Regions from separate parts of the Variovorax sp. 10L426 genome, predicted to be linked through region 2. Evidence: predicted binding sites of a transcription regulator. Region 2 holds the regulator's gene; each other region holds the start of a gene.
What was found. Region 2 encodes sigma-54, which starts transcription at its own class of promoters, with help from an activator protein. Its sites were predicted from a motif close to TGGCANGNAANCTGCTTT; they were not measured.
Positions count from the first base shown of each region.

Region 1: a site for sigma-54 is predicted at 4,021-4,038, ahead of glnA (type I glutamate--ammonia ligase). Genes of this name have one in related genera too.
Region 3: a site for sigma-54 is predicted at 1,842-1,859, ahead of fae (formaldehyde-activating enzyme). Genes of this name have one in related genera too.

Region 1 is NZ_JBFTJF010000009.1:66,415-72,362, reverse strand. Features, by position in the region: gene AC1DHL_RS14785 (YVTN family beta-propeller repeat protein) at 1-417, shown strand, start outside; gene AC1DHL_RS14780 (polysaccharide deacetylase family protein) at 404-1,201, shown strand; gene AC1DHL_RS14775 (sterol desaturase family protein) at 1,233-2,204, shown strand; gene AC1DHL_RS14770 (EI24 domain-containing protein) at 2,265-3,140, shown strand; gene AC1DHL_RS14765 (competence/damage-inducible protein A) at 3,137-3,937, shown strand; gene glnA (type I glutamate--ammonia ligase) at 4,085-5,500, shown strand; gene AC1DHL_RS14755 (hypothetical protein) at 5,634-5,948, shown strand, end outside.
Region 2 is NZ_JBFTJF010000016.1:41,937-47,884, reverse strand. Features, by position in the region: gene AC1DHL_RS22295 (sensor histidine kinase) at 1-1,107, shown strand, start outside; gene AC1DHL_RS22290 (RNA polymerase factor sigma-54) at 1,104-2,690, opposite strand; gene lptB (LPS export ABC transporter ATP-binding protein) at 2,700-3,476, opposite strand; gene lptA (lipopolysaccharide transport periplasmic protein LptA) at 3,487-4,182, opposite strand; gene AC1DHL_RS22275 (thiol:disulfide interchange protein DsbA/DsbL) at 4,305-4,952, opposite strand; gene AC1DHL_RS22270 (SPOR domain-containing protein) at 5,035-5,778, opposite strand; gene argS (arginine--tRNA ligase) at 5,791-5,948, opposite strand, start outside.
Region 3 is NZ_JBFTJF010000005.1:5,735-11,682, forward strand. Features, by position in the region: gene AC1DHL_RS08520 (ATP-grasp domain-containing protein) at 1-940, shown strand, start outside; gene AC1DHL_RS08525 (triphosphoribosyl-dephospho-CoA synthase) at 937-1,815, shown strand; gene fae (formaldehyde-activating enzyme) at 1,930-2,442, shown strand; gene AC1DHL_RS08535 (dihydroneopterin aldolase) at 2,563-2,985, opposite strand; gene AC1DHL_RS08540 (sigma-54-dependent Fis family transcriptional regulator) at 3,201-5,315, shown strand; gene AC1DHL_RS08545 (flavoprotein) at 5,239-5,910, shown strand; gene AC1DHL_RS08550 (DUF6513 domain-containing protein) at 5,889-5,948, shown strand, end outside.

The sequences.
Region 1 (5,948 bases), on a different contig from region 2:
GACATCTTCGGCATCCATGACGGCAAGACCCTGCTGGTCGGACTGACCGGCGGCGACGGCGTGCAGGTGTTCGACGTGGCCGGGGCAGAGCCCAAACTCGTCGGCAAGCTCCCGACCGGCAAGGGCGCGCACGCCTTCCGTTCGGCCGGCGACGGCCGGAGCGTTTTCGTGAGCAACCGCGTGGCCAACACGATCAGCCGCATCGATATCCAGAGCCTCAAGGTCACCGACACCTATCCCGTGCCGGGCGGTCCGGACTGCATGGATGTTTCTGCCGATGGCAAGACCCTCTTCGTGACCTCGCGTTGGGCCAAGAAGCTCAGCGTGGTCGACCTTGCCAGCCACACGGTGGCGCGGCAGGTCAATGTGGGCCGATCGCCGCACGGTGTCTGGACGCTCGACCATGCCAAGCGCTAAATTCACAGCTTCGTCGTTGCTCGTAACGACGGCCTTCCTTTGCACCAGCGCCGTCGCGCAGGGCACCTGCAACAAGCCGGTGTACCTGACCTTCGACACCGGCCACATGGGCGTCGCACCGCTCGTCGCCGAGGTCCTCAAGCGGCAGGACGTGCGCGTCACCTTCTTTGCCGCGGCGGAGCGGACCCAGACCGATGGCGACAGCCTGGACAACCACTGGGCGCCGTGGTGGAAGGCGAGAGCGGCCGAGGGTCATGAATTCGCATCGCACACCTACGACCATGCGGTTTGGCGGGGCGACCTGAAGGGCGTCGAGCCGCGCTTCCGAATCAAGCCGACCGCCGGCGCGTTCGCGGGCCGGGAGTTCACCTGGGATGCCAAGCAGTATTGCGCCGACATCGCCAAGTCCAACGAGCGCCTGCAGGACATCACCGGCAAGAAGCCGTTGCCGCTGTTCCGTGCCCCGAGTGGCAAGACCTCGCCCAGGCTGCTCGAGGTCGCCAAGGCTTGCGGGTACGCGCATGTCGGCTGGGCGCCGGCGGGCTTCCTTGGCGACGAATTGCCCAGCGAGACTTTCAGCAACGAGAAGCTGCTGCAACAGGCGCTCGACAGGATTCAGCCCGGCGACATTCTGCTGGCGCACCTGGGGATCTGGTCGCGCAAGGATCCGTGGGCGCCTGCGGATCTCGAACCGCTGATCGTCGGTCTCAAGGCCAAGGGCTTCTGCTTCGAGACGCTGCGTCAGCATCCTGCGTACCGCGACTGGATCGCGGCGCACTCCTGAACCTTCGGGCTTCGAATCGGATCGCATGCCAATGGACTGGCTCACCGATCTTTTCGCGACCATGCAGCAATGGCTGTTCGAGACGGCCGTGCAGCCGGCGGTCTACGCCATCGGCCTTGGCGGATGGGTCGAGGACGCTTTCGACGCCACGGGCTGGCTGCTGGTCGGACTCATCCAGATCGCGGTGCTGGTCGCGCTGATCGGGCCATTGCAGCGCTGGCGGCCCGCTGAATCGGTGGTCGACCGCCGTGCCATTCGCACTGACATCCTCTACACCCTGATCCATCGATTGGGCCTGTTCCGGCTGGCGATGTTCTTCGCGGTGCAGCCGCTGTTCGATGACCTGTTGGGCACTGTGCGTGCCGCCGGCTGGGGGACCATGCACCTCGACGAGCTGTGGCCTGGCGTGACCGACATTCCCTGGGTCGCATTCGCGATCTACCTGGTCGTGATCGATCTTGTCGAATATCTCATTCACCGGGGGCAGCATCGCTTCAAGTGGTGGTGGGCCCTTCATTCGCTCCACCATTCGCAGCGCCAGATGACGATGTGGAGCGACAACCGCAACCATCTGCTCGACGACGTCATCCACGACGCGATCATCGTCGTCGTCGCGCAGTTGATCGGCGTCGCGCCAGGGCAGTTCATCGCGATCGTGGCGTTCATGCAGCTCAGCGAGAGCCTGCAGCATGCCAATCTGCGGCTGGGTTTCGGCAAGCTCGGCGAGCGGCTCTGGATCAGCCCGCGTTTCCACCGCGTGCACCACAGCATCGGAATCGGACATGAATCGCACGGCCCGCGGACGCTCGGCGGGCACAACTTCGGCGTGTTGTTGCCGTGGTGGGATGTGTTGTTCCGCACCGCGAACTTCGAGGAGCGCTACGACCCGACCGGCATTCGCGATCAGGTCGAGCCCGACGCCGAGGGTTGCGTCAGGGACTACGGCCGCGGCTTCTGGGCGCAGCAGTGGCTCGGCCTCAAGCGGCTGGCCGGACGGAGTTGAGAGCCCCGACGCTCCTCCGGCGCGCGGTTACTTCACACGCTCGCGTTATCCTCGGCACCAATGCGTCTCCTCCTCGATTCGTTCTGGCGTTCGGTCGCCTATTGCATGCACCCGCGGGTGATCATTCTGTCGTTCCTGCCCCTGGCGCTCATGGTTGTCCTGGCGACCATCCTGGGCTATTTTTATTGGGATGCCGCCGTCGCCTGGACGCGCGGAGCGCTGGACGCATGGCCTTTGCTGTCCAGCGTGTGGAACTGGATCGGGCAACTGTTTTCCAGCAACGTGACGGCGATCCTGGCGCCGCTGGTTGTCGTTCTGGCCGTCACGCCGCTGATCGTGGTGGTCTCGCTGCTGATCGTGGCCAGCCTCATGGCGCCCGCCCTCACACACCTGGTGGCAGAGCGCCGGTTTCCGGCGCTTGAACGGAAGAAGGGTGCCTCCTTCATCGGAAGCGTTGCGCGATCACTCGGGCTCACCCTGCTGGCGATGCTCGCCCTCGTGGTCTCGATGCCGCTCTGGCTGATTCCGCCGCTGGTGCTGATCCTTCCGCCGCTCATCTGGGGCTGGCTGACCTATCGCGTGATGAGCTTCGACGCCCTGTCCGAACACGCGACGCCCGAGGAGCGGAAGGCGCTGTTGCGCGCGCATCGAATGCCCTTGCTCGGCATCGGCGTGCTTTGCGGCTACCTCGGTGCCGCACCCAGCATCGTGTGGGCGTCGGGTCTGCTGTTCGCCGCGGCCTTCTTCGTACTCGCGCCGCTGGCGATCTGGATCTACACGCTGGTGTTTGCGTTCTCCGCCCTGTGGTTCGCGCACTATTGTCTCGATGCGCTGGCACGGTTGCGCACGCAACAGGCGGCAGCGGCAATCTCGCCACCCGGGCTCGAAATGGCGGATGCCAACAATGCCGCCGCAAATCAATGGAGTGCACCATGAGCCGATCATTCGGTCTGATCGTCATCGGCGACGAAATCCTCTCCGGCAAGCGCATCGACAAGCACATGCCCAAGGTCGTCGAATTCCTCGGCGCCCGCGGGTTGTCGCTGACGTGGGCGGAGTACGTCGGCGACGTGCCGGTACGCATCACTGCCGCACTGGCGCGCGCCTTCGACTCGGGTGACGTGGTGTTTTCCACCGGCGGCATCGGCGCCACACCCGACGATCACACCCGGCAGTGTGCGGGCGCAGCGCTTGGCGTTCCGTTGGCGCTGCATCCGGAGGCCGAAGTCCTGATCCGCGAACGCATGCAGGACACGGCGCGAGAACAGGGCATCGCCTACGAGCCTGACCGCCCTGACAACGTGCACCGCCTCAACATGGGCGTGTTTCCGTTGGGCTCGAAGATCATCCGCAACCCGTACAACAAGATCCCCGGCTTCAGCGTGGGCGATGTGCACTTCGTGCCGGGCTTCCCGGTGATGGCGTGGCCGATGATCGAGTCGGTGCTCGACGAGCGCTATGCGCATCTGTTCGCGCGAGGGCGTGCGGTCGAGAAATCCGTGATCGTCTACGGCTCCATGGAGGCGACGCTGACCCCTTTGATGGAGTCGATCGAGCGCGAGCATCCGGGCATCAAGGTGTTCAGCCTGCCGAGCGTCGACCATGCCGAGCATGGCCGACACATCGAACTCGGCGTGAAAGGCAATTCGGACAAGATCGACGCCGCCTACGCGCAGTTGCTGGGGGGGTTGAACGCCCTTGGTGCACGCCTTGGCCCTGAATTGGTGCGGTGAACAAGCGCGCACCAATTTGGTTACAACTTGCCTGTTTTTGGGGGCCCACCGCAGTGCCGGAGCCCCCTCGGTGCCAGTGACAATGGCACAAAAACTGCATTCCGGTTTACCCATACTTCCAACCACTATCCAAACCAGGAGAACCTGATGGCAAAGACCGTCGCCGATGTACTCAAACTCGTCAAGGAAAACGAGGTCAAGTTCGTCGACTTTCGCTTCACCGACACCCGCGGCAAGGAACAGCACGTGACCGTGCCGGTTTCCGCGTTCGACGAAGACAAGTTCACATCGGGCCACGCGTTCGATGGTTCGTCGATTGCCGGTTGGAAGGGCATCGAAGCTTCGGACATGCAACTCATGCCCGACCCGAACACGGCCAACATCGACCCCTTCTTCGAAGAAACCACGCTCATCCTGACCTGCGACGTGGTCGATCCTTCCGACGGCAAGCCCTACGAGCGCGATCCGCGTTCGCTCGCCAAGCGCGCCGAGGCCTACATGAAGGCATCGGGCCTGGGCGACACCGCCTACTTCGGACCGGAACCCGAGTTCTTCGTGTTCGACGGCGTGCGCTGGCAGAACGACATGTCCGGCTGCATGGTGAAGATCGACTCCGAAGAAGCTGCCTGGAACACCGGCAAGGAATTCGAGCACGGCAACACCGGCCATCGTCCCGCGGTCAAGGGCGGCTATTTCCCGGTCCCTCCGGTCGACAGCTTCCAGGACATGCGCTCCGAAATGTGCCTGGTGCTCGAGTCGCTCGGCATCCCCGTCGAAGTGCATCACCATGAAGTGGCCAATGCCGGCCAGATGGAACTCGGCACCAAGTTCAGCACGTTGATCCAGCGCGCCGACTGGGTCCAGCTTCAGAAGTATGTCATCCACAACGTCGCACATGCCTACGGCAAGACGGCGACCTTCATGCCCAAGCCGATCGTCGGCGACAACGGCTCCGGCATGCATGTGCACCAGTCGGTCTGGAAGGACGGCAAGAACCTGTTCGCAGGCGACGGCTACGCCGGCCTCAGCGACTTCGCGCTGCACTACATCGGCGGCATCATCAAGCATGCTCGCGCGCTGAACGCCATCACGAACCCCGGCACCAACAGCTACAAGCGCCTGGTCCCCGGCTTCGAAGCACCGGTGAAGCTGGCCTACTCGGCCAAGAACCGCTCGGCATCGATCCGCATTCCGTTCGTGGCCAATCCGAAGGGCCGTCGCGTCGAAGCGCGCTTCCCCGATCCGCTGATGAACCCGTACCTCGGCTTTGCGGCGCTGCTGATGGCCGGTCTCGACGGCGTGGAAAACAAGATCCATCCGGGCGAAGCCGCCAGCAAGGATCTCTACCACCTGCCGCCGGAAGAAGACGCGCTGATCCCGACCGTGTGCCACAGCCTCGACCAGGCCCTGGACTACCTCGACAAGGACCGCGCATTCCTGACCAAGGGCGGCGTGTTCACCGATACATACATCGATGCGTACATCGACCTCAAGATGCAGGAAGTGACGCGCTTCCGCATGGCGACGCACCCCGTCGAATTCGACATGTACTACTCACTCTGAGCCGAGCTCCGGCCAGCGTTAAAAAGGACGGCTTCTGCCGTCCTTTTTCTTTTGGCCTGGGTAGGAACACCAACACGGCGCACCTGTCGAATTGCACGAAAATGCCCGTTTGATGCGCACTACATCCATGACCATGAAGACTCCTTCCGCTTTCCTGCTGGCTGCTCTTGCCGTGGCCGGTCTGAACATGCACGCCCAGGCGCAGGAGCGCGTCTGGCGCTGCGGGAACGAATACACCAACAACGCCACCGTGGCCCAGCAGCGCGGTTGCAAGGTGATGGAGGGCGGCAACGTCACGGTGGTGCAGGGCAATCGCCCGATCGCTTCCGCGGCACCGTCCAGCGCCGCCGCCCGGTCGCCGGCGGGTAGTCCGCGCGTCGACGGCGCCGACCAGCGCGCGCGCGACGGCGAGGCGCGCTCGGTGCTGGAGTCCGAACTCAAGAAGGCA
Region 2 (5,948 bases):
CAGGAAGCGCAGGCCGAGCGGCTGCGCTTCTTCTCGGCCGCCAACCATGATCTGCGCCAGCCGGTGATGGCGATGGGCTTGCAAGCTGAGGTCCTGCGCCATCAGCTGGATGCCGGCGAAGACCGGCTGACCGTGCAGAACACCGTCGCCGCGCTATCGCGCGCGCAGCAGGCGCTCGAAGGTCTTACCAATCAATTGCTGGAGATCGGACGCATCGAGGCCGCGGCCGACCCGATCACGCCGGTCGCCGTCGCGCTCGCGCCCTTGCTGAACGAACTGGCGCGCCAAGCCGGCAGCGGCCGCGTGCGTGTGCGATGCCCGCCGGACGTGGTGGTCTGGACGGACGCGGTTGCGCTGCGCCGCATCCTCGGCAACCTTGTCGACAACGCGCTCAAGTTCACGCCCCGGGGGCGCGTGCTGCTGGCATGCCGGCGCCGCCCTGATGCATGGCGCGTCGAAGTGCGCGACGCGGGCGTCGGCATCGCGCCTGAAGCACAGGAGCGCGTGTTCGGCGACTTCGAGCAGATCGGCAACATCGAACGCAACCTGCAGCGTGGCCACGGACTGGGACTCGCCATCGTGCGACGGCTGGCTGCTCGACTCGGCGTTGAGATCACGCTGCGCTCGGCGCCCGGGCGCGGATCGGTGTTCGGCTTCGAATTGCCGGCCGCACCGCTGGGCGCGCCGGTCGTGCCTTCGATGGTCTCGGCTACCGAAGCCGCCGCCCCGGGAACGCTGCGGCAGGGCCTTGGGGTGCTGGTGGTCGAGGACAACACCGTGGTCGCCGACAGCGTTGCGGCGCTGCTGCGCCTCTGGAGGGCGCGCCCGCACGTCTGCATCAGCGCGGCGGACGCATTGGCGTTGCCGAACCTTCCCGCTTTCGAGATCGCGCTGTGCGACATCCGGCTGCCGGGTGAGTTGGATGGCATTGCGCTCGCCAAGGAACTGCAGCGGCGAAGCCCGAACCTGGCGATCGCGCTGATCTCCGCCGACATCGACGACGCAACGCTCGAACTGGCCCGCGAACGCGGCTGGCAGGCGCTGCGCAAACCGGTGCAGCCCGCCGACCTGCGCGCGCTGCTGCTGCGGGCTCAAAGGCGAATCTAGAGCGCCTTGCGGAGATTCGCCGGCGCGATGCGCAAGGCCTCGCGGTATTTCGCGACCGTGCGGCGGGCGCATTCGATCCCCTGCTCCTTGAGCATCTCGGAGATCTGACTGTCGGACAGCGGTTTCTTGAGATCCTCGGCGCTCACGAACTGCTTGATCAACGCCCGCACCGCCGTGCTTGAAGCGTTGCCGCCGGTCTCGGTGCCCAGCGCCGAGCCGAAGAAGTACTTGAGCTCGACGGTGCCGTAGGGCGTCGCCATGTACTTGGCCGTGGTCACGCGGCTGATGGTCGATTCGTGCAGGCCCAGTTCGTCGGCGATTTCGCGCAGCACCAACGGTCGCATCGCGAGTTCGCCGTGTACGAAGAAGCTCTTCTGCCGCTCGACGATGGCGTTGGACACACGCAAGATGGTGTCGAAGCGCTGCTGGATGTTCTTGATGAACCAGCGCGCCTCCTGCAGCCGCTGCGACAGCGCCTGGCTGCCTTCGCCCTTGTGCTGCTTGAGCGCGCTGGCATAGATGTCGTGCACGCGCAGACGCGGCATGACTTCGGGGTTGAGCATGACGCGGAACTTGGTGTTCGTGCCGTTGCCGACGCGCGAAACGATCACGTCCGGAATGACCACGTTGCGTTCGACGTCCACGAAACGGCGACCCGGCTTGGGTTCGAGCCTGGCGATGAGCTGCAGCGCGGCGCGAACCTCGTCCTCATTGCTTCGCGTGAGCGTGACCAGTCGCTTGATATCGCGCCGGGCGAGCAATTCCATCGGCTGCTTGCAGATGGCGATGGCCGTCTTGCGGATTTGCGCTTCCTCTTCGGTCTCGTCCTCGCTCGCCAGGGCGCGCAGTTGAATGGTGAGGCACTCGCCGAGGCTGCGCGCGCCGACGCCGACCGGCTCCAGGCTCTGCAGCAGGCCGAGCGCAACCTGGAAGTGATGCACCAGGTCGTCGAACTGATCGTTGTCGTCTCCAGCAAGGCCGGATGCGAGCGCGGGCAGCGAATCTTCGAGGTAGCCGTCGTCGTTGAGCGATTCGATCAGGAAGCGCAGTGCCGCGCTGTCCGTGTCGCTCAGGCGAAGGCCCAAGGCCTGGCGATGCAGGAAGGACTGGAGCGACTCCTGGCTGCGCGCGAGTTCGGTCGCGTCGGTGCGCTCGTCGTCGCCGAGGTTGTTGGCGCGGGCCGGGGCATCGCCGCCCCATTCGCTGTCGTCGGGCGCAAGATCGACGGTGCCGTCGCCCTCCCAGTCGGGTTCGGAGTCCACGCCTTCGGCGACGGCGACTTCGGCTTCGCCGTTGACGGCGGTGGCGGATTCCGCCGCCGAGCCGGGCGCGCCGGCGACGAAGTCACCATCGACCTCGGCCATCCGGTCGTCATCGCGGACGGGTGCGTCGGCGGCATCGAGACCGAATTCCTCGCGCGCGGCCTCTTCGGCGGTGCGCTCGAGAAACGGGTTGTCGTCGAGCATCTGCTCGACTTCCTGCGAAAGTTCGAGCGTGGAAAGCTGCAGCAGTCGGATCGATTGCTGGAGTTGGGGTGTCAGCGCGAGATGCTGCGATACACGCAGCGAAAGACCCTGCTTCATGGAACGCGATCACATTCTGAAATGCTCGCCGAGGTAGACGCGCCGCACATCGGCGTTGTCGACAATCTCCGAAGGCGTGCCCTGGGCGAGCACATGCCCGTCGCTGATGATGAAAGCGTGATCGCAGATGCCCAGCGTTTCACGGACGTTGTGGTCGGTGATCAGCACACCGATGCCGCGCTCCTTCAGGAAGCTGATGATTCGCTGGATCTCGATCACCGCAATCGGGTCGATGCCCGCGAACGGTTCGTCGAGCAGGATGAAACGCGGCTGCGTGGCGAGGGCGCGGGCGATCTCGACGCGGCGGCGCTCGCCGCCGGACAGGGCCAGGGCCGGGGAATCGCGCAGGTGGTCGACGCGCAGGTCGGCCAGGAGTTCGGCCAGATGCTCCTCGATGCGCCGCTTGCTCAGGGGCGCCGGTCGCCCGTGGGCGTCGGGTTCGTACTGCAACTCGAGCACGGCCCGGACGTTTTCCTCGACCGTGAGCTTGCGAAAGATCGACGCTTCCTGCGGCAGGTAGCTCAGCCCCATGCGCGCGCGCCGGTGGATCGGCATGTGGGCGATCGGCTCGCCGTCGATGGTGATGTCGCCGGCATCGGCGCGAACCAGGCCGACGATCATGTAGAAGGACGTCGTCTTGCCTGCGCCGTTGGGGCCCAGCAGGCCGACGACCTCGCCCTTCTGCACGCCCAGGGACACGTCCTTGACGACCGTGCGGCTGCCGTAACTCTTTTGCAGGCCACGCGCCTCGAGGCGGCTTTCCGCCATGTCCGCGCCTGCGCTCATACCAGCGGTTTCAATCACTCTTTGCTTCTCCGCCCAGCGTGGTGGTGGACCGCAAGCCCTTGCCCTCGGCCGGCTTGGCGGCTGCGGCAGGCGCCGGCTTGGCACCAGGGGCGGCGCCCGGCGCCGCGGCGGTCTTGGGGGTGAGGATGGCCCGGACGCGGCCGCCGGGCTGGCTTGCCACGCCAGCGTTCGGTGGCAGCGACGAGCCATTGACCGTGAAGGTGTCGTTGCTCTGGTCGTAGACGATCAGCGGCCCGCTGCTCTCGTCGCTGACGGTGGCGCCGATCAGCCGACGCATCACCGCCTGGCGGATGAACTTCACGTTGTCGGCGCGGCTGTCGTATTCGATGGTCTCGCCCTGGCCTTCGATCCACTCGTCGGTGCCGGCATCCCGCTTCTGCTTGAAATATGCCAACTTTCCGGGCGCAGCAGTGACGACGCCGTACTGGTAGCCCTCGGGATCCTGCCGCACGTCGATGCGGTCGCCGCGAACGACGATCGTGCCCTTGGTGACCACCACATTGCCGGTGAACACGCTGGTCTGCTTGAGATCGTCGTAGCGCATCGAGTCCGCTTCGATGTTCATGGGCTTGGCGCGGTCGGCCTTTTCGGCCTGCGCGACCGAGGCCATGCCGGTCAGGGCCAGAGCCAGCCACAGAGCGCGACCGGCATGACGAAAGGGAGTGGAGGTGAGGGGCGATTTCATAGAGGCACGAAACTTGCTCTGCGATTGTATGCCCCCGGGGGATGCGGCCTTGCGCGGCCTTGACGAAAAAGCCCGCCAAAGCGGGCCTTTCGGGGGAAGGAAGTCGGGTCGGCCCGACCTTGTCAGCCCTTTCGGGCTTCGGCGACGAGGGAATCCACGACCTGCAGCGCGCGTTCCATGGAACCGGCCGTTTCACCATCGACATACCAGCGCCCGGCCACGCCGAATGCCGGCACGCCGGCCACCTGGAAGTCGCTCGTGAGCTGGCTGGCGCGCTTGGCCTTGCCGACCACGGAGAAGGACTTGAACAGTTCGGCGAACTTCTTGGCGTCCAGGCCCGGCTGCTTCTCGGCCCAGGCCAGGATGGCCGCGTCGCCCATGATGGGCTGGCGCTGCTTGTGAATGGCGTCGAACAGGATCGGCTGGAACTCGTCCACCTTGCCCATGGCTTCGAGCGTGTAGTAGAGGCGCTGCTTGGCTTCGGTGTCGTTGCCCACGAAGGGAACCGGAACGCGCTTGAACGCGACGTGAGGTGGCAGCTTCTTGGCCCAGGCTTCCAGTTGTGGCTCGAACGCCGCACAGTGCGGGCAGTTGTACGAAAAGAATTCGATCACCTCGACCTTGCCGGCCGGCGTGTCGACCGGCGCAGGCTTGCCCAGGACGATGTAGTCCTTGCCGGCCTTGGGTGGCTGCTGCTGCGCGTACGAAGGGGCAACCAGCGGAAGAAGACCCAGCGAAGCTGCGGCCAGCGAAAAGTCACGACGTTTCATATATGAAATTCTCCTATGCGGCTGAAAGAGCCCGGGGTCCGGGTGGAGTTCCCGGACCTGTCGAGGTAAAGAATGGCAAAGCTCAACGCTGGACGCGTACCAGGGCGGACTCGAGGCCGCCGCTGTCCAGTCGCTCCTTGAGCTGATCGGCGTCGTCCTTCTTGTTGAACGGGCCGGCACGCACACGGTACACGGTGCGCCCTGCCTGCTCGCGCTCGGTCACGCGGGCTTCGACGCCCATCAGCGACAGCTTGGCGCGCTGGGCCTCGGCATCCTCCGGGGTGCGGTAGGCGCCGGCCTGCACGAAGTACACGAAAGGATCGCCGCTGGCGCCAGATGAACTTGCGCTCGCAGTCGTGCTCGACCCCATCCCCGACCGCGCGCGGGCCAGATCGCCCAGCGGGTCGCTCGATGGCGTCGCATTGGCCTCGGCCGGCACCGGCGCGGTGCGCGCCGGGCGTGTCGGCGTTGCCGAATCGCTGCCTCGGGCGCTGGGCGCCACGACCACCGGCACGGGCGCCGAGGTCGGCGGATTGAGCGGGCCGACCGTCGCCGGCTGGGGTGGCGTCGCCGTCGCGGTGGCTGCCGCTGCCGGCGGACGGGCGGGCGCCGACGCCTTGCCTGCGAGCGGCGCGTTCGGATCCCAATCCCGGTTCTTGCGCGCCTCGGCTTCGTCCTGCTCGGGGCCGCTGCGCTGGGTCTTCGTCATGAACGGGATCGGCACCTTGGTCACATAGACCGCGATGCCGAGGGCCACGCCGAGCCCGAGCACGAGGCCGATGATCAACCCGATGACGATGTTGCCGCTGCTATGTCTTTTTTTCATGGTGGAAGGTAATCACATCTTCTGCGGCGAGCTGACGCCGAGAACAGCGAGGCCATTGTGCAGCACCTGTGCGGTGGCGGCGACGAGGGCCAGGCGGGCCAGTTTCACGGGCTCCTCGTCGACCAGGATGCGCTCGGCATCGTAGTAGCTGTGGTAGCTCGCGGCCAGCT
Region 3 (5,948 bases), on a different contig from region 2:
CTTCACGGTGGCCATCATGACGGACGAGACCGGCTGGCACACGCGCCGGCTCCAGGCGGCGCTGCGGGCGCGAGGCTGCGTCGGTCGCTGCGTCGATCTGGCGGACTGCCGGATCGACACGACGGCCGCCTGGCACGGCCTGGTCATCCCCGGCTTCGGTCGCGATCTGCCCGACGCGGCGCTCGTGCGCGGCATCGCGAGCGGAACCTTCGAGCAGGTCACGAAGCGGCTCGGCGTGCTGCATGCGCTGCGCGAACTCGGCGTGCCCGTCTACAACGACGCCCGGGCGATCGAACGCAGCGTCGACAAGTCGATGACCAGTCTGCTGCTGCACGCCGCGCGCATCGCATCGCCGCCGACCTGGGCGACCGAATCGCTCGCACACGCGCAGCGCATCGCGATCCGCGAAGGCGCGGCCGGCCACGCGCTGGTGCTCAAGCCGCTGTTCGGTTCGCAGGGCAAGGGCCTGCAGTTGGTGGGCCAGGTGGATGGCGTTCATCACCCGCTGCCGAATATCGAGGCCACGTACGGATCGCTTGCCTACTTGCAGCGCTTCATTCCGGCGCTGACGACGCCCGGCTTCGATTGGCGGGTGCTGGTGGTCGGAGGCAGGGCGGTCACCGCGATGCGGCGGGTGAGCAGTCACTGGATCCACAACGTCGCGCAGGGCGCGCGCTGCGAACCGGCTGAACTTTCGCCAGAACTCGCTGAACCGGCTGAAGGTGCTGCGCTGGCGCTGGGCATGGACTACGCCGGCGTGGACCTGATGCCGTCGAGGCGCGGCATCCAGGTGATCGAAGTCAACGGCGTCGCCGCCTGGCAGGGCCTGCAGCGCGTGACCCACTTCGACATCGCCCGCAGCATCGTCGACGACCTGCTCGATCGCAAGCTGGCCAGCGCCCGGGCCGGCGCGCGGTCGACGATGCCGCGCCAAGCATGAACACGATCGACCGAGCCAGGGCGTGCTTCCTGCGCGCCTGCGAGCTCGATGTGGCTGTGCGCAAGCCGGGCAACGTCAGCCGCGCATCTGCCGGGCATGGCATGACAGCCGAGAGCTTTATCGCCAGCGCGAAGGCCGCGGCCGGGCCGCTGTTCGAGCCCGGGGCATCGGTGGGCGAGCGGATCGAGGCTGCGGTGGATGCGACATGGGCGGTCGCCGGCTGCAACACCAACCTGGGCATCGTGCTGCTGTGCGCGCCCATCGCACGGGCTGTGGATCTGCGGCCCGACGCCACGGCGCCGACAGCCTTGCGAGAGGCCATCGAATCCGTGCTGGGCGCACTCGACTTGTCCGATGCACAGGCGGCCTTCCGCGCCATCGCCCGCGCCCGCCCGGGCGGCCTGGGCACGGCGCCGGACGAAGACGTCAGGCGCGCGCCCAGTGTCGACCTGCGCGCGGCCATGGCGCTCGCGGCACACCGGGACAGCATCGCGCGCCAGTACCGCGACGGCTACGGCATGCTGTTCGACCTGGGGTTGCCGACGCTCGGAACCGGGTTCTCGCTGATGGCGCCGTCGGCCAACGGCGCGCCGGATGCCGGCACCGTCGCTGCGGTCCAGCGGCTCTATCTGGCGCTGCTGGGCAGCGTTGCCGATTCACACATTGTTCGAATTCATGGCGAGGCGGTGGCACACATTGTCATGACTGCGGCGCAGGGATGGCGGGTGCGCGCGCGCTGCGAGGGGGGGCTCGATGGCGATCCTCAATTCGCAGCCTGGGACGCCTCGCTCAAGGCAGACGGGATCAACCCGGGAACCACGGCCGATTTGACGGTCGCCGCGTTGCTGATCGCGGGTCTGACAGGCTCGCAGTGACTTGCCGTCGCGCAGGCCGGGACGGGTGGCACGGAACGTGATATCTGATGGATTGCGCCGGCCGGCAGGCCGGCGTCCCTTTGGCCCAGAACGCAATCCAGGAGACTAAAAACCATGGCAAAAATTGATCGCATGATGGTCGGCGAGTCACTCGTCGGTGAGGGCAATGAAGTGGCTCACATCGATCTGATCATCGGGCCGCGCGGCAGCCCTGCCGAAACAGCGTTCGCGAATGCACTGACCAACCAGAAGGACGGTTTCACCTGTCTGCTGGCCGTCGTTGCACCGAACCTGCTGACCAAGCCCGCGACCGTGCTCTTCAACAAGGTCACGATCAAGGGCGCCAAGCAGGCCGTGCAGATGTTCGGTCCGGCCCAGCGTGCCGTGGCCATGGCCGTGGCCGACTGTGTCGAAGACGGCACCATCCCTGCCGCCGAAGCCGACAACCTGTTCATCTGCTGCGGCGTCTTCATCCACTGGCTGGCCGACGACGACACGAAGATCCAGGACTACAACTACCAGGCCGTGAAGGAATCGATCCAGCGCGCCGTCGCCGGTTCGCCCACGGCCGCCGAAGTCGTCGCCAAGAAGGGCAGCGTAGCCCACCCATTCGCAGCGCATACTTGACTCGCCCCCAGGTTGCCCGCACTTCGTGTCGGGCGCCCACCCCCTGCCGGGGGCAACACCAGCGGCCCGGCGGAGCCGGTTCCGCGGTGTTTCTGGCATGGCGGCGGGGTTGTCGGTGCTTTATCTAGGTACCATGCCGGCGCCGATCAAACGCAGGACTGCGCCTGCGCGGGAGGGGTGTTCCTTGGGTAGCGGCGCCCGGCGCTCGATCTGCACGCCGACGGCGGCCACATCGCTGAACTTCTTCGGCTTGACGACCTTGACGCGGACCCAGATCGCGCCGAATTCGTGGATCACGATGTCAGCGATCGCTTCGGCAAAGGCCTCGAGCAACTTCAGTTCGTGCTCGGCCAACAGGCGGCGCAGTCGCGCGCAGACGGCCGCGTAGTCGATGGTGTCCGCAATGCGGTCGGTGTCGCAGGCCCGCGAGCGGGCCAGTCCCGCATGCACGTCGATGACCAGAGGCTGTGTGCGGTGCAACTCGCTCTCATGAATGCCAATGACGGTATGGCCGACGAAGCCTTCGATGAAGATCACGTCCATGGCGCTCAGATCCGCCAATGGGGGCTGCGCAACCACGGGCGCGGAACTTGCCGGATGCTGCTCGGAAGTCAAAGTGCTCCTTCGCGTGTGGGGTCCATGCTGTCGCAAAAAGTATCTTTGCGCACTGTGAACTCACGCTGCAAAATGCGGGCCATACAGACAGTGCGTTTCAGGCACCGCGCATCCGGTGGGCCGGTCGCACATGGAGACAATCGATGGCGCTGACTCTTCGAAAGAGCGCGAAGCCGGCAGATCCCCACGCGGATCGTGTGCTGGGCATCGTGCGCGGCGGATTCCAGGACCAGACCACCGACGTGGTGATGCGCTCCTGGATCCGTTGTCTGGACCAGTACCACCTGCGGCCGGACAAGCCGCACGACCCGAACGTGATCGGGCGCGCGCCACTCGAGGAGCGGCGCACGCGTCACGCAGGCGTGATCGAGTGCGCGCGGTACGAGATGACCACGCTCTACCAGCAGCTGGCCGACAGCGAGATCGCAGTGTTGTTGACCGACACCGACGGCGTGATCCTGCACATGGTGGCGTCGCCCGAGTTCGCTGCCGAAGTCGGGCCGCTGGGCTTGCGTGCCGGTGGCGTCTGGAGCGAAACCGAGGCAGGCACCAATGGCATGGGAACCTGCCTGGCTGCGGCCGGCCCGGTGACCGTGTGCCGCGACGATCACTTCTTCACGCAGTTCACGCAGCTCACCTGTTCGGCCGTCCCGGTGTTCGACCCATTGGGCAACATCGTCGCGGCGCTCGACGTGACGAGCCGTTCCAGCCTGATGCAGCAGCATCTGCTGGTCCTGTTGTCCATGACGGCGCGGATGATCGAGAACCGGCTGATCGATCGAGAGTTCCGCAACGCCCATCCGCTGCATTTCCACAGCCGCCCGGAGTTTGTCTACACACTGCACGAAGGCAAGCTCGCGGTGGACGACGACGGGCGCATTCTTGCCGCCAATCGCAGCGCCATGTTCCAACTCGGCTTGCAGACGATGGACCAGATCCGATCGCGACGCATCGAAGACCTGTTCCAGACGTCCCTCGCCGACATGCTGCAGCGAAGCGCCTCGTCATCGTTCCACCCGGTCGTGACCTACGGGACCGACGCGGCGCTGCGTTTCTTCGCGGTGGCGCGACGCCCGGCCTCGGTCGCGGACGCGGTGGCGGCCTCGTTGCCATCTTCGTCATCGTCGTCATCGCCGTCACCGGGCGACTTGTCGATTCCAACGATCTCTCGCGTCAAGGCGCGGCCGACGCCGGTGCTGCGCAGCGTGTCGACCGAGTGCACCTTCGAAGACCCGCGCCTTGCCGAACAACTGGCCATCGGCCGGCGGGTGATCGCCCGCGGTACGCCGGTGCTGGTGTGCGGCGAAACCGGTTCGGGCAAGGAGGTCTTCGCCCACGCGCTGCATGACGGCAGCCCGCGGGCGGGAGGGCCGTTCGTGGCGATCAATTGCGCGAGCCTGCCCGAGGCGCTCATCGAATCCGAGCTCTTCGGCTATTGCGCCGGTGCGTTCACCGGCGCACAGCGCTCCGGGCGCCGCGGCAAGGTCCTGCAGGCGGACGGCGGCACGCTGTTCCTCGACGAAATCGCCGACATGCCGCTCGAACTGCAATCGCGGCTCCTGCGCGTGCTCGACGAGCGTCGTGTCACGCCGCTGGGCACCGAAGAAAGCCATGCGGTCGACTTCCAGTTGATCAGCGCCAGCCATCGTCACCTGCCGGGCATGGTGCGTGAAGGCCGGTTCCGGGAAGACCTCTACTACCGGCTCGCAGGCGTCGAAGTGCAATTGCCGGCGTTGCGCGAGCGCAGCGACAAGCTCGAACTGATTCGCGCGCTGCTGACTGCCGAAGGCGGTCCCGACGCATCGCTGAGTGCCGAGGCCGAGCGGCTGTTGATGGCGCACCAGTGGCCCGGCAACATCCGTCAGTTGAGGCACGTCCTGCGCACCGCGGCGGCGCTGGCCGATGGAAGGCCGGTCACCCGCATCCACCTTCCTGCGATGGCGGTCAACCTCCAATCGACACGTGACGGTGAGCCGTTGCTCGGGATGAATACCGAGCGGGTCGACATGTCGGTGCCTGCCGCGACATCAGCCGCCGTGCCGGGCTCGGCGCGCGAGGTGCACGGCGACAGCGCGCCCGGCAGCGCCAAGCTCAACCTCATCCAGGCCAACGAGCGGCAGTTGCTGCTGCAGATGCTCGAGCAGTACCGCTGGAATGTGAGCAACGTCGCCAAGGCGCTGGATGTCAGCCGGAACACGCTCTACCGCAAGATCCACAAGCTCCAGATCGAGGTCTCCCATCCCGAGCAAGAATCCTGATGCGCCCGACGACGCGGCGCCGGCCGAGCATGCCGAGCCGCGTTCCCGTTTCGCCTGGTGCGTGACCGGGTCCGGCCACTTTCTCGACGAGGCGATGGCGCTTGCTGCGCGACTGCCGAACGTCGACCTGTTTCTCTCCGCTGCCGGCGAGGAAGTCCTGGAGATCTACCGGCTGCACCTCGATGATCTGAAGTTGCGCTTTCGCATCTTTCGCGACAAGACGGCCAGCGGCGTGCCCGTGGGCATGCTGTACGAGGACATCTATCACACCGTTGTCGTCGCGCCGGCCACCAGCAACACCGTGGCCAAGTGCGCCTACGGCATCAGCGATTCGCTGCCGACCAACATGTTCGCGCAGGCCGGCAAGCGGGGCATACCGGGCATCGTGTTTGCATGCGACACCGAGCCGGTGGTCGTGACCCGCTCGCCGCACGATTGGGTCACGCTGCGGCCGAGGCGGATCGAACTGGACAACGTGGAGCGCCTGCGCGGGATCGATTTCTGCCGGGTCGTCACCTCGCCGGCCGAACTTGAAGCCGCTCTCGACGTCCGACTGAAGGAAATCTCTCGCGCATGGAACACATCCTCTTCCTGACCGGACACCTCGCGCAGCCGAGTCTGGAGCGGGTGCTG